One region of the Allobosea sp. GW821-FHT10B12 genome, then DNA from elsewhere that is predicted to be linked to it. Evidence: predicted binding sites of a transcription regulator. Region 1 holds the regulator's gene; each other region holds the start of a gene.
The links. The regulator PhoB, encoded in region 1, activates phosphate uptake and scavenging genes when phosphate is short. The targets are predictions, from matches to a motif close to TGTCATNNANCTGTCAT.
Positions count from the first base shown of each region.

Region 2: the regulator PhoB is predicted to act here: its motif matches at 1,286-1,302, upstream of AC07O0_RS29335 (DUF2794 domain-containing protein).
Region 3: the regulator PhoB is predicted to act here: its motif matches at 1,401-1,417, upstream of AC07O0_RS29125 (UDP-2,3-diacylglucosamine diphosphatase).

Region 1 is NZ_JBWKNL010000004.1:222,287-224,481, reverse strand. Features, by position in the region: gene AC07O0_RS15695 (hypothetical protein) at 1-148, opposite strand, end outside; gene AC07O0_RS15690 (NUDIX hydrolase) at 222-647, shown strand; gene AC07O0_RS15685 (YnfA family protein) at 656-976, shown strand; gene phoB (phosphate regulon transcriptional regulator PhoB) at 986-1,684, opposite strand; gene phoU (phosphate signaling complex protein PhoU) at 1,825-2,195, opposite strand, start outside.
Region 2 is NZ_JBWKNL010000016.1:12,205-14,399, forward strand. Features, by position in the region: gene AC07O0_RS29325 (NAD-glutamate dehydrogenase) at 1-278, opposite strand, end outside; gene AC07O0_RS29330 (peroxidase-related enzyme) at 456-1,049, shown strand; gene AC07O0_RS29335 (DUF2794 domain-containing protein) at 1,369-1,734, shown strand; gene AC07O0_RS29340 (Bax inhibitor-1/YccA family protein) at 1,816-2,195, opposite strand, start outside.
Region 3 is NZ_JBWKNL010000015.1:70,414-72,608, forward strand. Features, by position in the region: gene AC07O0_RS29120 (glycosyltransferase family 4 protein) at 1-519, opposite strand, end outside; gene AC07O0_RS29125 (UDP-2,3-diacylglucosamine diphosphatase) at 519-1,352, opposite strand; gene AC07O0_RS29130 (SDR family oxidoreductase) at 1,480-2,195, shown strand, end outside.

The DNA of each region.
Region 1 (2,195 bases):
GATCCATCCGCACCGCGATGAAGCCGATCACCAGACCGAGTATGCCGAGCCCGAAGAAGCCGACGAGACGAAGCGCGCCGTAGCCGACGCCAATCAGCAGCGCGGCGAGAAAGGGAAATGCGAGATAGTCCCATCTGGTGAAGCGCATGGCTGATAGTCTGCGGGAACCGCGCATTGGCGTCCAGCCGGCACGATCGAAGACCGAGCCTCAAGGGGAGATGATGAAGCCGATCGAATACGCCTGCGCGTTACCGCTGAAGGGACAGCGCGTTCTCTTGGGCCTGCGGGCTCCGCATCGGCGAAATCGGCCGTCCTGCTGGGACACCATTGGCGGCCATGTCGAGCCGGGCGAGGCCATCGAGGCTGCCCTCGTTCGCGAACTGCAGGAGGAGCTCGGCATCGCGGCGACAGCCTTTCGCCATGCCGAGACCATCGAGACAACCGAGACGGATGGCGTCACGCCCGCGCTCTGGCATCTGTTTGTGGTCGCAGAATGGGCCGGCGGCGAACCCAAGATCGCCAATGACGAGCACAGCGAGATCCGCTGGTTCACGTTCGGCGAGGCCGAGGCGCTGACGCCGCTGGCCTCCGAAGCCTATCGCCCGGTTTTCGCCAGGCTGGCCACGGCTTGCGCACCGCGATCATAGGCACCGACATGGCGACCTTCGCGATCTATGCAGGAGCGGCGCTGGCGGAAATCGCCGGCTGCTTTGCCTTCTGGGCCTGGCTTAAACTCGACAAGCCGGTCTGGTGGCTGCTGCCGGGCGTCTTGGCGCTCGCAGCCTTCGCCTGGCTGCTGACCCTGGCCGACAGCCCCGCGGCCGGGCGCGCCTTTGCCGCCTATGGCGGCGTCTACATCGTGACGTCGCTGACCTGGATGGCGCTGGTCGAGAAGGTGCCGCCGGATCGCTACGATCTTGCCGGCGCCGCGCTCTGCCTCGCCGGCGCGGCGGTCATCGTCGCCGCGCCGCGCTGACGGAGGCTGTCAGCCGCGGGCAAAAGTCTCGTCGAAGGCGTAGCCGGCGCCGCGCACGGTGCGCAGCGGGTCCTTGGAATTGGCCGGGGTGATCGCCTTGCGCAGCCGCCCGACATGGACGTCGACGGTGCGCTCGTCGATGTAGACGTCGCGGCCCCAGACCGCATCGAGCAGTTGCGCCCGCGAATAGACGCGGCCTGGCGCCTGCATCAGGAATTCGAGCAGGCGGAACTCGGTCGGGCCGAGATGCAGTTCGGCGCCGGCGCGACGGACGCGACGGGTCGTGCGGTCGAGCTCGAGATCGCCGGCCGCGAGCAGGCCGGCGACATGGCCGGGCTTGGCGCGGCGCAGCAGCGCCTGGATGCGGGCGATCAGTTCGGGCAGCGAGAACGGCTTGACGACATAGTCGTCGGCACCGGTGGCGAGGCCGCGCACGCGCTCGGTCTCCTCGCCGCGGGCGGTCAGCATGATGATCGGCACCCGCTCGGTGTCGCGGCGCGTGCGCAGGCGCCGGCAGAGCTCGATGCCGGAGAGGCCGGGCAGCATCCAGTCGAGCAGGACGAGATCCGGCGTATGGTCGCGCAGATGCAATTCGGCGTCGTCGCCCCGCGCCACGCTGTCGACCTCGAAGCCCTCGGCCTCGAGATTGTAGCGCAGGAGCAGGGTGAGCGGCTCCTCGTCCTCGACGATCAGGATGCGTGCAGGCATTGCGTCTCGCTTTCGCTCGGAGCCTGTTCCGCAAAAGTGGAAACCACTTTTGCGATCAGAACATGCTCCAACTCTTTAGTTGCGCAAATTCTGATCGTTCAGCCGGTTCCGGCTGCACGGAAAGCGCGCCGCCCGCCGGTTCAGCCATTGGCCGCCGGCAGGTCGACGAGGATGTTGGTGGTGTCGAGCTTCGGCCGGCTCTCGTCCATGGACTGGCCGGTGACGAGGTAATGGATGGTCTCGGCGATGTTGGTGGTGTGGTCGCCGATGCGCTCGACATTCTTGGCGCAGAACAGGAGGTGCGTGCAGAAGGTGATGTTGCGCGGATCCTCCATCATGTAGGTCAGGAGTTCGCGGAACAGCGAGGTGTAGAGCGCATCGATCTCGTCGTCGCGGCGCCAGACTTCCATCGCCTTCTGCTCGTTGCTGGCGGCATAGGCGTCGAGCACGTCCTTGAGCTGCGCCTGGACCAGGCGGCTCATATGCTCGAGCCCGACGACAGCACGATGCG
Region 2 (2,195 bases), on a different contig from region 1:
AGGATCGTGATCTGGCGTTCGCGCCCATCCTCCTTCACCGCCTCGTCGCGGAAGCGCAGATTGGGCTCGCCGGGTTTGCGCCGCCCGCTGAGATGGGCGTAGGCGGCGTCAGCGGCGCGGGCGAGCAGTTCCGGCGGCAGGGCGACGAGGTCCTCGGCGACGGTGCGGCCATAGAGCAGCTTGGGGAATTCCGCGGGCATCGCCGAACCGAGCTCATGGGCAGCGGCCTCGATCGCGGTGACTGCTGCAGCCGTGGCATTCGCTTCGCGCTTGGCCATAGTCTTCTTCCCCCTGCTATTTTGCCGAGCGATGACATAGCTCACCGGCCGCTGCAACTTTCGTCGGATGCCGGCAGCCAGATTGCACCAATATGGCGCGGAGACGGCAAGTTGTGTCCAATCTGCGCGGATATCAGCGCGAGGAGTGCAGAGATGACGAAGAAGCATGACAAAGCGATGGTGGGCGAAGCGCCGGCGAAGCAGGATGCGCCACCCGCCGTGATGGCGCTCGCGCTGCCGCAGGCCGAACTTTCGCAGGAGATGCAGGCCTATTTCGCCAAATGCGAGGAGAAGCTCGGCTATGTCCCGAACGTGCTCACCGCCTATGCGCATGATGACGCCAAGCTCCAGGCCTTCGCCGCCTTCTACAACGATTTGATGCTGGCGCCGTCCGGCCTCTCGAAGCTGGAGCGCGAGATGATCGCGGTCGCGGTCTCCAGCCTGAACCGCTGCTATTACTGCCTGACGGCGCATGGCCAGGCAGTGCGCCAGCTCTCCGGCGATCCCGTGCTGGGTGAGATGATGGTGATGAACTATCGCGCCGCGCAGCTCTCGCCGCGGCATCGCGCCATGCTCGATTTTTCGGTGAAGCTGACCGAGGCGCCGCACGAGATCGAGGAGGACGATCGGGAAGGCCTGCGCAAGGCTGGCTTCGGCGAGCGCGACATCTGGGACATCGCGGCCGTTGCCGCCTTCTACAACATGTCGAACCGGATCGCCTCGGCCGTCGATATGCGGCCCAATGCCGAGTATCACGGCGCTGCGCGATAAGAGGTCCGGCCCAAAAGAAAACGGCCGGCGGAAACCGCCAGCCGTGAGTTGGCCTCGACTGGTTGGCCCGGCCCGCCGCAGCGCCGGAGGGGCTGGGGGGCTGACGTGTCCGGAACCGGACAGGCCGGGCCGTCTAGGCAACGAATCGGAGTTGAATGCCGCAACGGGGCGCTCGCTTGGCGCAAGCGCGGCAAAATCATGGCAATTGCGATAACGGCGGCGGAAGATTCCGCTACTGTCGTCAACCTGTCTTGCCAGCCTCCAGGGGCAGGCGCATCATCCATTGCCGAATAAGGGGCGATTGATGGAAGGAGGCGCGATGAGCGAAAGCGAAACTCCGCCAGGTCAGCGAGCGGGCGCGGTCGTCGCCTTTCCGGCTGCCGCGCCCTTCTCGGTCACCTTCGACCGGCGCGAGCTGAACGAGCTGTTCAATCTTTATGGCCGCATGGTCGCAGCCGGGGAATGGCGCGACTACGCCATCGATTTCCTGCGCGACAAGGCGCAATTCTCGGTCTTCCGACGGACAGCCGAGGTGCCGCTCTACCGGATCGTCAAGGACCCGTCGCTGGCGCGACGCCAGGGCGCCTATTCGGTGGTGACCGCGACCGGGCTGATCCTGAAGCGCGGTGCCGAGCTTGGCCGGGTGCTCAAGGTACTCGACAAGCGTCTGAGCGTGGTGAACTGATTTCGTCGGCTGGGCTTATGCCCAAAAGAAAAGCCCCGGCCGTGAGGCCGGGGCTTCGTGTTTCTCAGGCTGTCGCCCGGCTCACTCCTGCTTGGAGCCGAAGAGCGAGAGCAGCATCTGGAACATGTTGACGAAGTTCAGGTAGAGCGACAGGGCGCCGTTCACCGAGAGCTTCGCGGCCGACTCGGAGTCCAGATCCGAGTACAGATACATTTCCTTCAGGCGCTGCGTATCCCAGGCGGTCAGGCCGGCGAAGACCAGCACGCCGATCACCGAGATGGCGAAGGAGAGCGCGCTCGAGGCCAGGAAGATGTTCACGACCGAGGCGATCACCAGGCCGATCAGGCCCATGATCAGGAACGAGCCGATGCCCGACAGCGACTTCTTCGTGGTGTAGCCGAACAGGCTGAGGCCAGCGAAGGAGGCCGCGGTGATGAAGAACACCTTGGCGATCGATTCAC
Region 3 (2,195 bases), on a different contig from region 1:
GCTCTCGGGCCGCGGATGGAACAGCGAGAGATCGACGCCACGCCCCCAGCGCAGGATGCGTTCGAAGCCATGGGCGCGCAGCTCCGCCTCGACCGTGGCGGTCGAGACCATCACACCGGCCGCCGGCCCGTGGAAGCGGCGCAGGAAGCGGTAGCTCCAGCTCTCGGGGATCGGCCAGCGCGCCGCCACATATTGCGGGAAGCGGGTGTGGTAGCTCGTGGTGAAGGTGCGCTTCTGGGCGAGGCAGACGGCGCGCGTCAGCCAGCCGATCGGCCCTTCGGTCGCGATATGGATGTGGTCGGGGCCGAACTCGGCAATGCGTTTGGCGATGTGCCGGCGCGTCGCCAGGGCGATGCGGATGTCGGGATAGGACGGCAGGCCGACCTGCCAGAAGCCTTCCGGCGTCAGCATCTGCGGGGTAACGCCGAATTCCGGCGCTGCCTCGACCATCCGCTCCAGCGAGCGCACCACGCCGTTGATCTGCGGGCGCCAGGCGTCCGTCGCGATCAGGACGCGCATCACGCCGCCTCGACGAGGCTCGGAACTGGTGCGGGGCGTGTCGCAGTCGGCGTCGGCAGCGCCGGCTTCTCGCCCTTCAGCCGGTGCTGCGGCCAGCGCACGATCTCGAAGCGGCCATCGTCGTGCTCGATCACCGCCGTGCAGCTTTCGACCCAGTCGCCGGTATTGATGTAGGTCAGCCCGTCGATCTCGCGCTGGGCGGCATGGTGGATGTGGCCGCAGATCACGCCGTCGGCCTTGTGCCGGCGCGCCTCGTCGGCGAGGCACTGCTCGAACTCGCCGATATAGTTCACGGCGTTCTTGACCTTGTGCTTGGCCCAGGCCGAGAGCGACCAATGCGGCAGGCGAAGGACGCGGCGGACCTTGTTGATGCCGTGGTTGAGCACGAGCGCGATCGTGTAGGCCCAGTCGCCGAGCAGAGCGAGCCATTTGGCGTTGCGCACGACCAGGTCGAACAGGTCGCCATGGATGACCAGCATGCGCTTGCCGTCGGCGGTCTCGTGGACGATGTCGTCGACCAGCGTGATGCCGCCGAACTGCAGGCCGGCATAGTCGCGCAGGAAGTCGTCGTGATTGCCGGTGACGTAGATCAGCTTGGAGCCCTTGCGCACCTTGCGCAGCAGCTTCTGCACCACGTCGTTGTGAGCCTGCGGGAAGTACCAGCCGCTCTTGAGGCGCCAGCCGTCGATGATGTCGCCGACCAGATAGATCGTCGGCGCGTCGTAGGCGCGCAGGAACTCCAGCACGAGGTCTGCCTGGGCTCCACGCGTGCCGAGATGCAGATCCGAGATGAAGATGCTGCGAACCTGCTTGGCGTCGCTGTCGTCGCTCATGCTCGCCAGTCCAACTGTTGCGATGCCTGCGGCGTGTGTCTGATTTGCACTACGCTTTGATGACGCGGCGCGAAAACCGTGCTCTGCCTGCGCTCACGAAAGCGCAAACCTATTCGGGAGAAGACTGATGGACCTTGGAATTGCCGGCCGCACGGCCATCGTTTGCGCCTCGAGCAAGGGGCTGGGCCGAGGCTGCGCCCAGGCGCTGGCCGAAGCGGGATGCACCGTCGTCGTCAACGGCCGCGACGGCAAGACGCTGGAGGAGACCGCCAGCGCGATTCGCGCCAGCACCGGCGCGACCGTGATCGCCGTCGTCGCCGACGTCTCGACCAAGGCCGGGCAGGATGCGCTGCTCACTGCTGCGCCCAACCCTGACATCCTCGTCAACAACAATGGCGGCCCGCCGCCAAAACCGTTCCGCGAGGTGACGCGCGAGGCGCTGCTCGAAGGCGTCGCGCAGAACATGGCGACCCCGCTCGAGCTGGTGCAGCGCGTCGTCGACGGAATGATCGAGCGGCGCTTCGGCCGCATCGTCAACATCACCTCGGCGAGCGTGCTGACCCCGCTGACCGGGCTCGATGTCTCCTCGGGCGCCCGTGCCGGCCTCACCGCCTTCCTCGCCGGCGTTGCGCGCGAGATCGCCCATGCCAACGTCACCATCAACAACATCCTGCCGGGCGTGTTCGATACGGACCGGATCAAGACCGCGACCAACAAGGTCGCCGAGATGCAGGGCATCAGCATCGAGGAAGCGACGAAGCGGCGGCTCGCCGCTGTCCCGGCCGGCCGCCTCGGCACGCCCGACGAGTTCGGCAAGCTCTGCGCCTTCATTTCCAGCGCCCA